2 linked regions of the Fodinibius salicampi genome follow. The protein of the gene in region 1 interacts with the protein of each later gene in a pairwise test. Links are inferred from orthologs where the notes say so. Each region holds a gene or a part of one and is shown on either strand. Other genes may lie near its edges.

Region 1 (7,863 bases):
AGCTTGATCTATCTGCAGACTAAAGGGAACTATATCCGATAATAATGTAAAGACCCCCAGCACAATGAGAACATCGTGAAACAAGGCGGCAACAGCTCCTGCCGAATAGGTCCAGTCTTTAAAACGGATAAGGATATAAATGAAGATGACAATCAATGCAAAAATAATTGCATTAACAGCCCCCCTTTTAAGGTCTTCAGCAAAACGGGGGCCTACAATATCTGTTTTTATTACTTGATTCGGATTATCGGGATAAAGCTGTCCCATCGCTCCTGTTATGGCATTCTGTACGGTTGTAATATCATCCGGATTATCAGTACGTATCAGAACTTCCTCGGGAGATCCATAAAATTTAACCTCGGGAGCTCCTCCCAGGGGTTCCGCCAATTCACTCCGAATATCCTGCACTTCTACAGGATCCTCAAATTGGAGCACAAATGTTTTTCCCCCTTTAAAATCGATACCATACTGCAATCCTTTGGTTAAGATGCCAATGAGTGCAGCAGCTAAAAGTATGCCTGAAACGACATAGCCAATTTTATGGGCTTTTAGAAAGTTAAAGTCGGGTGTTTCGAACCATCTCATGGTATTAAATCCTTTATTTTATGTTTTAATATCTTATCTATCTGTTAACCAAAGCTAATTTCGGCGGACTTCTCTTGCGTCAGGTAATCCACCACTACCCGGGTTATAACAATAGCACTGAATAATGAGGCTACAATACCGGCCATCAATGTTACGGCAAAACCTTTAATCGGCCCTACTCCAAAGCTGTACAAAATGATTCCAACAAAGAAGGTTGTTACATTTGCATCTACAATCGCGCTCATGGCATTAGAATAGCCTCCATCAATAGCTGCCCTGAGTGTTTTACCGGTCCGTTGTTCTTCCCGGATACGATCAAATATCAGCACGTTTGCATCTACAGCCATACCAATCGTCAATACAATCCCTGCAATACCGGGTAATGTAAGGGTGGCATTAAAAGCCGCTAGTATCCCCAATATGAAAATAATATTGAGAAGAAGTGCCAAGTCAGCTATTGCACCCCCGGCATGGTAATAGATAATCATAAAAATCGCCACAATAATCAGCCCGATCAGCGTTGAATAAAATCCAGCCTGAATAGAAGCTTCCCCCAATGTCGCACCGACGGTACGCTCCTCAATAATTTCAAGGGAAGCAGGCAAAGCACCAGAAAGGAGGATATTTACAAGGTCTTCCGCTTCCTGTACATTTTCCAGTCCTGATATAGAAGAGCGGCCGCTCGCAATTTTTGACTCTACATTGGGATAGGAATAAACATAACCATCCAGTACAATAGCAATGGGTTTGCCGATATTGGCCCCGGTTATACGCGACCATTGACGTGCGCCTTCGGAGTCCATATTCATCGACACACGCGGCTGATTAGTTGCCTCATCAAAATTAACGCTGGCTTCTTCAATAACCTCACCGGTCATCTCAGCTTCGGGACGAACACCAATCAATTCAAAAAGCTCTTGCCCTTGTGGAGTCTCTGAAAAAGGACTTGCTCCCCACATCAGCTGAACATTACGCGGCATCAGATCCTGTACTTCAGATCGTTGTAAAAGTTCATTGACCCGGGCGGTATCACGTCCCGCTGCATATCCAAAAGAGTAGGCATTACGCGTTTGCGTAGCCAATACTTGAGTCAGAGGATTCTGGCCATTATTCTGCTGGAGTGTAGTATCGGTCGTATCCGATGCAAGTTCGCTATAATAGTTTACAACCCGCTCACGTGCGTTACTGATCTGATCAGGCGTAGCAGTCAAACGAAATTCTAATCGGGCGGTTCCTTTCAAGAGATCCCGAATTCGCTCTTTATTCGCTACTCCAGGCAACTCAACGACTACCCGATTATTACCCTGTACAAAAATGGCAGGCTCTGTAACTCCATACCGATCTACCCGTGTTCGGATGATTTCCATCGCCCGGTCCACCGCTGAATCGCGCTGATTTTTCAGGTATTCTTCAATTTCTTCATTACTGGATCTACGTGTTATATCCTGAGCATCCGACCGATAATAGCGGCTAAGGCGCGCATCCGGGTATTTCTCTTCAAACACTGTTACCATTTCTTCGATAAAATCAGTGTTATTCTCCAGTGCTCGCTGATCGGCTATGTTAATAACTTCTTCCAGCGTTTCATCTGCATAATCGCCAGCCAACTCCAAAATAAGTTGTGGAGTACCTACCTCCAGCGTCACGTGCATCCCCCCCTGTAAATCGAGACCAAGCGAAAGGGATTCTTCGCGCAAATTCTGAAGGCGCTGCGCATTTTCCTCTACATATTCGGTGCGTTCCGCTTCAGGCAGATCTTCTATATAATTCTGCTCGAGTGTATTAGCTATTGTCGGCCACAAATAATAAACCGACATCGCCAGAAAGGCTACTATAAATCCAATTTTAGTTCCATTACCCTGCATAATAAATCACTTTAAAATGGTTAGAATTGCGTTTCTTAATAAATAAAACAGTAATTATTTCTGTATAGTAAAAAGGAGGGGAGAAAAAGAATTAAGGAGCACCTATGGCTATCCCACCGCTCATGGGCTCAATAGATACATTGATAACTCTTGTATTGTTGGCCTTAGAAATTGGTTTTAGCCCAAACTGCGGCGTTTCACATTGTATATTTCCAAATGATCCAAAAGCTCCCTTATCAATATGAAGCAACATAAGGGATTTAACAGTATGTGGGACCGGCATATTGGCCATTGCATTACCGGTCTGAAATTGCTTCCATTCAATTAATAAAAGCTGGTGTATCTCACGCGAGGTGTCTTCATTGGCGAATGGAAAATCAAAATCATCATTATTTGAAACAAGCTCCGAAGCTTTTTCCACAAAGTCTTCAAAGTCTCCTCCCGATCGTTTCAGATCTTCCAGTTCTTGCTGAAAATCCGTAGTCTGGGATGATTCTGCCATCATGCTCAACCATTGAGCAAAGGCATACGAATTATGGCTGGCTTGCACGGGCTGTATCCAATAAAGGCTTAACCCTGAACAAACAAGCAGGGCTACCAGCAATCGGGTTATATATGAACGAAGTCGTTTCATCAGTGGCTGAAAATAGTCAGAAAGGAGCAACGGGACAAATGGTTTTTACTTTCTCTCAATTATTCTGAATGCTATTCCCTTGCTGCGCAACCAGATTATGAGTATCAAGTCTACCTAAAAAAGTATGTACTACTCATATTTACTTAATGTCTCAAGCAGTTATAGTCTGCTTATCTTCGCGCTCAAATTCTTCCTTAAGATAAGTACCTGTAGCACTATCTTCGGTATTTGCTACCTCTTCAGGAGTACCTTCGGCAATAATCCTGCCTCCTTCATCGCCTCCTTCCGGACCTAAATCAATAATCCAGTCGGCAGCTTTGACTAAATCCATGTTATGTTCAATAACAATCACGGTATTTCCCTTATCCACCAGCTGCTGGATCACATCCACCAGCATACGAACATCCTGGAAATGAAGGCCGGTGGTAGGTTCATCCATAATATAAAGCGTATCGCCGGTACCTACCTTTGCCAGCTCGCGGGCCAGTTTTATACGCTGTGCTTCGCCACCGGACAATGTGGTACTCGGTTGTCCCAGTCGGAGGTATCCGAGCCCTACATCCACCAGCGTTCCTAATATCCGGTTGATTGCAGGCACTGAGTCAAAAAACTCATGGGCTTCCTGAATAGACATATTTAATACATCGGAAATGTTTTTACCTTTATAATAGATTTCCAATGTTTCCCGATTATAACGCTTCCCGTTGCAGGTTTCACAGTCTACATAAACATCCGGAAGAAAGTTCATCTCAATCTTTCGGACGCCATCGCCATTACAGCTTTCGCAGCGCCCTCCTTTTACATTAAAAGAAAATCGTCCCTGATCGTAGCCACGGATTTTGGATTCGGGAAGTTCGGCAAACAGTTTACGGATATGATCAAAGACTTTGGTATATGTACCCGGATTTGAGCGGGGCGTACGGCCAATCGGACTTTGATCCACGGAGATAATCTTATCCAGGTTGTCGATTCCGTACACCTCATCATAAGGCAGAGGTACAGATTTCGAATTATAAAACTCGGTAGAAAGAATAGGCTCGAGTGTCTGATTGATTAATGAACTCTTGCCACTCCCGCTTACTCCCGTCACACAGATAAACTTACCCAGAGGAATATCCACATCTACTTCCTTGAGATTATGTCCCCTTGCTCCCTCAAGACGAACCGTCTTTTCACTGCCTTCACGGCGGGTATCAGGGTAGGGAACGGTTTCTTCATCATTTAAGAACTTTGCCGTCATAGACTCCGGATCGAGCTCCTCAGGTTTCCCCTGGGTTACAATCTCCCCGCCATATTCTCCCGCGCCGGGCCCCAAATCGAGTACGTAGTCGGCCTGTTCGATAGTTTCGCGGTCATGTTCAACCACAATAACGCTGTTACCCAAATCGCGAAGTGTTTCCAGCGATCGGATAAGCTTAATATTATCCCGCTGATGCAGTCCGATACTCGGTTCATCCAAAATATAAAGCACCCCCACCAACTGGGTTCCAATTTGTGTTGCCAGCCGGATACGCTGTGCTTCTCCACCGGAGAGGGTCTGTGCTTCCCGATCGAGCGTCAGGTAATCGAGTCCGACATTTAGCAGGAAGTCTACTCGATCACGGACCTCTTTAAGAACCTGGCTTCCGATTTTTTGCTGGCGTTCATCCAGCTCAAGATTATTTATGGTCTTACGCAGCTGCTTAATATCCATCTGCACCAAATTATCGATGGTATAGCCATCAATTTCATAAGAAAGGGCCTCCCGGTTTAAACGTCCCCCGTCACATTCGGGACAATCAATTTTACTCATAAAGGCCTTAGCCTTATCTCTTTTTTTTCTGGATCCGCTTTCCTCGTACTGTTCACTAATCATATTCCGAAGCCCTTTAAAGGAATGCTTATAGGTCACATTATCCTGGCGGAAGTCATAGCTTACATCGAATTTCTTATCTCCGCCTCCTTCAAAAAGCAATTCCATAGCCTCCTCGGAGAACTCATTGATGGGGGTTTCAAAATCCAGGTTCAGGCTGTTCAGTACCGCTTTTAACTGTTTAAAAGCAAAAATATCTCGCGGCTGCCCCAAAAATCGGATGGCCCCTTCTTCAATCGTTTGCTCTTTGTTAGGAATAACCAAGTCACGATTTACATCGTAAGTATAACCTAATCCATCACAATATTGGCAAGCCCCATAGGGTGAATTAAAAGAAAAAATATTGGGGGCAGGATCTTCATATGCCAGTCCGCTTTCCGGATCAAATAAATTTTTGGAAAACAGATGATCCTCAAAGACAACCTCACCATCTTCCTCTTTGGGAACAGCAAGCACTACATTGCCCTCGGCCATTTCCAGTGCCAGACGGACACTCTCTGCAATACGTTTCTCGCTCTTTTCATTAATAACAAAGCGGTCTACCACCACTTCTATATCGTGCCTCTTATAGCGATCTACTTTCATATCTTCTTCCAGGTCCATAAACTCACCGTCTACACGCACCTGTACAAAACCCTGCTTCATCGTCTGTTCAAACAGCTCCCGGTAATGTCCTTTACGTCCCCGTACGACCGGTGCCAGACAGTAGGCCTTGGTCCCTTCGGGCAGCTCCATAATGGCCGAAACAACTTCACCTGCAGTCTGTTTCGCCATCTTATTGCCTGTCTTCCAAGAATAAGGAACCCCAATACGAGCATAAAGGAGGCGCAGGAAGTCATATATTTCAGTTACTGTACCAACCGTAGAGCGGGGATTACGATTTGTGGTCTTCTGATCAATAGAGATAACAGGTGACAACCCATCGATAAAATCTACTTCAGGCCGCTCCATCATTCCTAAAAATTGCCGGGCATATGCCGAAAGCGATTCCAGGAACCGCCGCTGTCCTTCAGCATAGATGGTGTCAAAGGCCAGGGAAGATTTTCCCGATCCGGATATACCTGTGACAACTACCAGTTCCTCACGGGGAATATTGACATCTATATTTTTCAGGTTGTGCTCTCGTGCGCCGCGAATTACAATATTTTCTCGCAAGGGTGATACAAACTTTTAGGTTCAAAAGGACAATACAAAGCCCAATTCAATTAAACTGTTAAAGATACAGATAAATCGTATTTTTTGAAGCTTTTAATTCCTGTAAAACTTGTTTTATTGGGACATCGTATTATAACCAAAATTCATCTGTTTTAATTCACCTTATTAATTATGCCAAACCAATCTATTGATCTGGTTCAGCTCTTTAAATATAGTTTCGGTAAGTACAAAAAGTATCTTTCCTTTGTTATTGGCATTATGACGACCTATTACGTGCTTGCTATTATTCCTCAGGTTTACTTTTTGACATATGCGCCTGCGAATCCCACTACCGAAAGTCAGATCCTCTCAGGAGTTTTAACCGTGCTTCAACTCTATTTGAGTCTGGGGTTTATTAAAATTATGCTCTGGCTGATCGATGACAAGTACGTAGAGGTAAGCGATTTATTCAATAATTTCCGCCCCTTTTTGAGTTATTTCGTAGCCAGTTTTATCTACATGATAGGAATTACGATCGGAATTTTTCTATTGGTCTTGCCCGCTATTTTTATCGCTATTCGTTTTCTTTTTTATCCCTACTTCATTTTGATAAACAACGATACGGCTATTGCCGCCTTGCAAAAAAGTTATTACATAACTCAAAACCTGACACTTGAACTTTTCCTGTTCGGTACAACAGTGGTAAGTCTTAATATTATAGGTGTTCTTTTCTTTGGCATTGGAATAATCTTCACCTACCCCCTAACAACCATGGCTACCGCTGTCATTTATAAAAGCCTGGCTGGTAATAGCAAAAATATACCCTCCGAATCGTATCTGCCGTCATAATGGAACAATTTCTGAAAACCGAGTATACAACTATGAATCCATAACACTGTTTAATGAATACGTTTCATGAGATCTTTTTTCTATAAGTTCGCTGCTCTTTCTATAGTCATCGTACTCTGGACCTCCTGCAAAATCATTGAACTCCCTTTTTCGGATGATAAATCTGGCAGCCCGCTATATCCTTATGTAGAAAACCAGCAAGTTGGATTTATGGATGACCAGTTAATCCAGCAAATTATGCCGCAGTTCCAGTTGTCGGAGAGTACTATTTGGCCGTATTCATTTTCTGAGGGATTAGCCGCTGTTCCTATGTCCGGCTCCATAGGATATATTAATCGCTCTGGAGAAACGGAAATTGAACCCCGATTTGAAGAAGCCAAACCATTTAATGATGGTATGGCGCTGGTCAAACTTGAGGGACAATACGGATTTATAGATGATTCCGGAGACTTTGTAATTGAACCACAATTCCATCAGGCTTATGAATTTCAAAACAACAGGGCTGTTGTTCAAAAAGGGCGGGGCGGAAACTGGGGATTCATCAACAGGGACGGCGACTTTGTTATCGAACCGCAGTTTATTTCTGCCCGAAGCTTTTCTGACGGACGGGCCCTTGTTCAAACCGCTGCTCACCGCGACTGGGGATATATCGACCGAGAAGGTGAAATAGTTATTGAGTCCCAATACCGGGATGCAAAATCTTTTGCCAACGGTTTAGCTCCGGTACAACTGGAATTTCGGCAATGGGGTTATATCGATAAAAATGGTGCTACCGTCATCCCGTCCAAATTTTTAGAAGCCGAGCCCTTTTCCGAAGGTATTGCCGTAGTGGCAATGCCTGTAAACAATGCCAATCTTAATCAAAAGAAATTTGGCTATATTGATCGGGAAGGCAGGTTTATCGTAGAACCCACCTTTGAGCAGGCCTTTGCGTTTAAAGAAGG
Region 2 (5,783 bases), on another replicon or contig:
CTGTTCCGTTGCATTGCCAATCAATGCGGGCATCATAATGTTTTCTACAGCCGTAAATTCCGGCAACAGGTGATGGAATTGGAAAACAAAGCCCAAATTTTTGTTTCTGAATTTGGCTAGTATCTCTTTGCCCATGTCATATATTGATTCCTCCTGCCACAACACCGTTCCTGAATCAGGACGATCCAGTCCACCCAGAATATGGAGCAAAGTACTTTTTCCACATCCGCTCGCACCAACAATAGTCACAATCGATCCCTTTTCTATGGCAATGGAAGTATTATCTAAAACGGTAAGGGGATTCCCATCTCGACCATTATAGGTTTTGGTGATATCACGAGCTTCTAAAATGGGCATTTTTTATTCTTCTAAGCTATTTGATTGAAAGGAAGGATAAATGATCGGCTCAATATGCTTGCATTTACCCGTTTCAATATCAACTTTTCCCAAGACGGCACAGAGATGATTATTTCCGTTTGCCAGTCGATAGCGATGGGGAGTACCTAGTTTAAACCGTTTCATAGAAGTATTTTTATCCATTCCCAATACTGAATCAAAAGAACCGGTCATGCCTGCATCGCTGATATAGCCCGTGCCGTTAGGTAAAAGCCGGGCATCGTTGGTTGGAATATGCGTATGGGTTCCTACGAACATAGAAATCTCTCCATCCAGATGCCAGGCCAACGCCATTTTTTCTGCGGTGGCTTCAGCATGGAAATCTACAAATATTATATCTGTTTCCTCCTTCATTCGTTCAATAACCCAGTCGGCAGTTGAAAAAGGATCGTCGATGGCATTCATAAAGGTACGTCCCTGTAGATTAAGGACTCCAATTTTTTGGTCGCTATCAGATAGGTCATAAACACCAAATCCATAGCCAGGATTACCTTTTGGATAATTCATCGGACGTAGAATATTGGCATCTTCTTTCATGTAGTCAAAGACCTTCCATTTGGCGAAGGAGTGGTTGCCTCCTGTAATTACGTCAACGCCTAAGTCATAGAGTCGCTGAATGATTGAACGATTGATACCCTTGCCCTCATGGGAATTTTCCCCATTCGCAATAACGAAGTCCGCTTCATGTTTATCGATGAGGCTGGGTAAAATAGTTTCTAAAAGACTTAATCCGGGATCGCCAACGATATCTCCGACAAAAAGTATATTTAGTAATTTGCTGGGCATGGCTACTGAAATTAGGCCAAAGGAAAATCTGATGAATTAAAAAGCTAAAGGTAAGGAAATTAACGGCCTTCTCAGAATGGAATTTAATCAGGAAGTTATTTCATCAACAAACTCTTCAAGAGAGCCATTTACCTTTTCCATTACTTTTTCTTCCTGTTGATTAAGCTCTCTGTTTTGCTTGCGCTCCTCAAAAAGTTCTTCGGCAATCGCTAAAGCAGCAAGCGACATAACCGTAGTATCGGGCTGCTTATTTAATTCTTTTTTGTATTGCCGGAATTTATCATCTACATAATGGGCAATACGTTTCATCGTTTCCTCTTCAGAATCCTTTACTTTTAAAGGAAACTGCTTGCCTAAAATAGTTACTTTGACAGATTTCATTGGCTATCCTCCAGATGATTGTCAATTTTAGAAATCAAGCCCAATACCTGATGACGTATGGCCAGCCGCTCTGATTCAGAAACCTCTGAAAAAATATCAGCTTGTCCCTGCTCAATTTTTCGGAGTTTCGACTTGAGTTTACTATTCTCTTTTTCGAGCTCATCAATTTCCTCTCTGAGAGAAGTCACCTCTTTTCGGATCTCATTGATGAGTCGATTAAACTCTTTTTTGTATGGACTGTCGTCTGTTAGCACGGTCAATTATTATGATCGAAGTTTAGCGGAATACTCCTTTTCGAGCCTTTCAACTACTTTGTTAATTATAGGCTCTACTTCATTGATAGTCAATGTTTTGTTTTTATCCAAGAATGAAAGTCTGAAGGCCAAACTTTTTTTATTTTCACCAAGCGAAGGACCTTCAAAAACGTCAAATATTTGGAGATCATGAAGATTACCCCCCGCCGTTTCTTTAATTGCTTTTACCAGTTTTCCAGCCTTGATTCCCCGATCGACAATGACTGCAAAGTCGAACTCAAAGGAGGGAAACTTGGATACCGGTTCATAAGTTTTTCCCTCTGTTCGCTGCTTAATATCGAATATCTTGGACAGGGAAAATTCGGCAGCTACAGCAGGTAGTTTTATCTCATAATTTTTTCTCATCTTTTGAGAGATATTTTTTAATTCACCTATTTTTTCTCCATCTGCTTTATAAGTGAGTACATTATTGTCATCCACAAATGTTTCCACCTCAGATAAAACTTCAACCTCCTGCAAGAAGCTGTTTACGGAAGCTTTTAAGTCAAAGGCATCATAGTGTTTCGGTTCAGTTTTCCAATGCTCAATGGTTTTAAAACCTGCCAGGCCAAATAAAATATGGGTTTCTTCTTTGATACCATGGTGATAGGTACCATTGTCCGATTTCTCAAAAACATTTCCAATTTCAAAAAAGCGAAGCTGCTGGGCTTTACGATTAAAATTGTAAGCTACAGATTTAAGAAAACCGTACAGCAGGGAAGGGCGAAGCGTGGTCATCTCTTTTGAAATGGGGTTGAGCGTATGAATCATGCCTTTCAATTCGCCCAGCCATTCTGCATCTGCTTCGGGCATTAGTGAGTTTGAATAGATTTCCCGGAATCGAAGCCCCTTTGCTGTTTCTTTTGCTTTGGTACGTAGCTTCTCCCAATCGGTAAGAGGTTCGGGAGAAGTGAATTTACCATGTTTAGGAGGTGGAATCCGATTATAATCGTATAATCGACCTATTTCCTCTATAAGATCAACTTCACGTTCGAGATCCGGACGGAAAGTGGGAATTTTGTATGTAATGGATTCCTCATCCCGATTAATAAGATCCAGTTCCAGTCCGTCCAGTATTTCTACAATCTGATCGACGGTAAAATTGGTTCCCAGAAGACGATTAACATATGATTTTCTAAGTTCCAGTAGTTGCGGTTCCGTCTTTACCGGATGCACATCCGTACAACCACCGCTTATTTTACCGTTACATATGTCCGCAATTAGCTGTGCCGCCCGTTCAGCGGCAATACGTTGCAGTTGGGGATCAATGCCCCGTTCGAAACGGTAGGAGGCATCAGTTTGCAGTACCTGCTCTTTGGCTGTTTTACGTATGCTAGCGGGATCAAAATAGGCACTTTCAATCAGTACGTTTTTAGTTTGGTCACCTACTTCCGAATCAACGCCTCCCATTACGCCTGCAATGGCTATCGGTTCCTGCTCATCACAAATAAAGAGCGTTCCGGCTGAACAAGTGCGTTCTTCATGATCGAGTGTTTCAAATGTAATTTCTTCATCAAAATCTTTGATGATTATGCTATTGCCTTTAATGGTATCTGCATCAAAAGCGTGCAGAGGTTGCCCCAGTTCGAACATTACATAATTAGTAATATCCACAATGTTGTTAACGGGACGTATGCCCAGGACCTTTAACCGATTCTGAAGCCAGGTAGGAGATTCCTCTATGGTCACATCTTTAACCAGCTTGCCCACGTACCGGGGACACTTTTGGGGGGCTTCTATATTTATATCAATTTCCTGCAGAGGCTCGGCAGCTTCAAAATCCGTTTCAAAAGGTTTGGAAAGATCCAGGGAGAGGGCGGCTGCAAGGTCTCGCGCTACCCCCAGATGACAGGTTGCATCCGGACGGTTGGGGGTGATTTCAATGTCAATAACCGTATCCTGATAGATATCAATAGCCTTATGAAGGGGGGTGCCGGGTTTGAGGCGCTCATCCAACACCATGATGCCACTGTGATCTTCTCCGAGCCCCAGTTCATCCTCAGCACAGATCATGCCGGTAGATTTTTCGCCCCGCAGTTTGGCCTTACGGATGGTAAAAGGCTCACCGTTTTCCGTTTCGACAGGAAGCGTCGTACCGACCGTTGCAACGGGGACTTTTTGTCCGGCGGCTACATTATTGGCCCCGCAAATTATTTGTACTTCTTCATCTCCCAGGTTCACTGAGCATATTCGCAGGCGGTCGGCATTGGGATGTTCCTTAACGTCTAACACTTCACCGACTACTACCCCTTCCAGCTTACTTCCATAAGAGGAAACCTCTTCAACTTCCAGGCCGATAAGAGTGAGCTTTTCGGCGGTTTCTTCAGGAGTAAGTTCTAAATTAATAAATTCAGAAAGCCAGTTGTAAGAAATTTTCATTTATTTGATCATTGTTTATTGATTTTAAATCAATCTAACGAATGGTACCGTTCAGGTAAGCGGTTCTACGCTTGGATTGATCTAAATCATCTGCGTTCAGTTCAGAATTTGGTTAGTGAAACTGTTCTAAGAATCGAATGTCGTTTTCATAAAAGATTCGGATATCATCTATCTCGTGGCGGAGCAGGGCAATGCGTTCAACGCCCATTCCCCAGGCATATCCGGTATATTTTTCAGGATCGATATCCACTGCTTTCAATACATTTGGATCCACCATTCCGGATCCTAAAATTTCCAGCCAGCGTCCGTCGTTCGATGAATTCGGGGTTTCCCACCAGATATCCATTTCAAGACTGGGTTCTGTAAAGGGAAAAAAACCCGGTCGAAGTCGATATTTTACATCACTGCCAAACATTAGCTTAGCAAAGCTTATAAGGGTTTCTTTGAGCTCAGCAACACTAACATCCGTATCAATATAGAGGGCCTCAACCTGGTGAAAAAGGAAATAGGACTTGGGTGATACTGCCTCATTTCGGTAAACACGCCCGGGCATGATGGTTCGTATCGGTGGTTCTTTTTCTTGCATCAGTCGTATTTGAACAGGGGAGGTGTGTGTGCGAAGTACGAGGTCATCTACATTGGGATTCTCGTCTTTCCGGATAAAAAAGGTATCCTGTTCGTCACGGGCCGGGTGATTGGGAGGAAAATTGAGCGCTGTAAAATTATGAAAATCATCCTCTACTTCCGGACCATCTGCAATAGAAAAACCGAGGCGATAGAAAATATTTTTCATTTCCTCCATCGTTTGGGTTAGCGGATGGTAGGAGCCCGAGGAGAGAGGCGGAGCCGGAAGTGAAAGATCATCCGTCGCTTTTATATCAGACGTTTGCTTACGGGCCAGTCGTTTTTTATGCTCGTTAAATGTTTGTTGAGCCAGATTTTTAACTTCATTCATGGCTCTTCCCACTTTGGCTTTTTTTTCATTGGGCACTTCACTCATCCGGGAAAACATATTCTGGACTTTTCCATTGCGGGATAGAAATTCCAGCCGAAACTCCTCTAGTTCGTCTTCAGTGGAGATATTATAATTAATGACTTCTTCTTTCAGTTCTTGGATATCGTCGAGCATGAAATTTCAGTAATCGATATAATTATATGCTTTTATGTGTATATGCAAACCAGACAAATTAGGATAAGATATCAGGGTGTGCAGGGAAGGTCTAACTTATCTAATCCTTAAAAATAAAAAAAGCCGATCCATCCAGAAATATTGGCGGATCGGCTTTTATATAGAATAATACTATTAATTAGATGCTTCTTCTACAATAGCAGTGAAAGCATCCGGATCATTTACGGCAAGATCTGCTAATACCTTACGATTGATCTGAATATCTTTCTTGTTAAGGGCCCCCATCAGCCTTGAATAGGTTGAACCGTTTTGTCGGGCAGCAGCATTAATGCGTGTAATCCAGAGCTTCCGGAATTCTCGTTTACGAACTTTACGGTCGCGATACTGATATAGCATCCCTTTTTCTACCGCGTTTTTCG

What was found.
Region 2: the proteins of secD (region 1) and pheT interact in binary tests that used the Escherichia coli proteins (3 or more experiments, as listed by UniProt). The link is inferred for Fodinibius salicampi from one-to-one orthologs.

Annotation. Positions count from the first base shown.
Region 1 is NZ_BAABRS010000004.1:114,627-122,489, reverse strand. Bases 41-2,906 are described here. They hold secD (protein translocase subunit SecD), read right to left. Parts: upstream 2,451-2,906; coding sequence 630-2,450; downstream 41-629. Other genes in these bases: ABEB05_RS14065 (hypothetical protein), read right to left, coding at 2,542-2,906; secF (protein translocase subunit SecF), read right to left, coding at 41-585. Outside these bases: more of secF, read right to left, coding at 1-40; more of ABEB05_RS14065, read right to left, coding at 2,907-3,084; excinuclease ABC subunit UvrA, read right to left, coding at 3,236-6,091; ABEB05_RS14055 (hypothetical protein), read left to right, coding at 6,263-6,919; ABEB05_RS14050 (WG repeat-containing protein), read left to right, coding at 6,986-7,863. UniProt on the Escherichia coli protein: Part of the Sec protein translocase complex. Interacts with the SecYEG preprotein conducting channel. SecDF uses the proton motive force (PMF) to complete protein translocation after the ATP-dependent function of SecA.
Region 2 is NZ_BAABRS010000001.1:1,097,727-1,103,509, reverse strand. What follows is about bases 1,532-4,597. They hold pheT (phenylalanine--tRNA ligase subunit beta), read right to left. Parts: upstream 4,236-4,597; coding sequence 1,827-4,235; downstream 1,532-1,826. Other genes in these bases: pheS (phenylalanine--tRNA ligase subunit alpha), read right to left, coding at 4,348-4,597; ABEB05_RS04595 (coiled-coil domain-containing protein), read right to left, coding at 1,560-1,823; ABEB05_RS04600 (cell division protein ZapA), read right to left, coding at 1,532-1,563. Also shown: ABEB05_RS04610 (ABC transporter ATP-binding protein), read right to left, coding at 1-357; ABEB05_RS04605 (TIGR00282 family metallophosphoesterase), read right to left, coding at 361-1,182; more of ABEB05_RS04600, read right to left, coding at 1,270-1,531; more of pheS, read right to left, coding at 4,598-5,364; rplT (50S ribosomal protein L20), read right to left, coding at 5,539-5,783.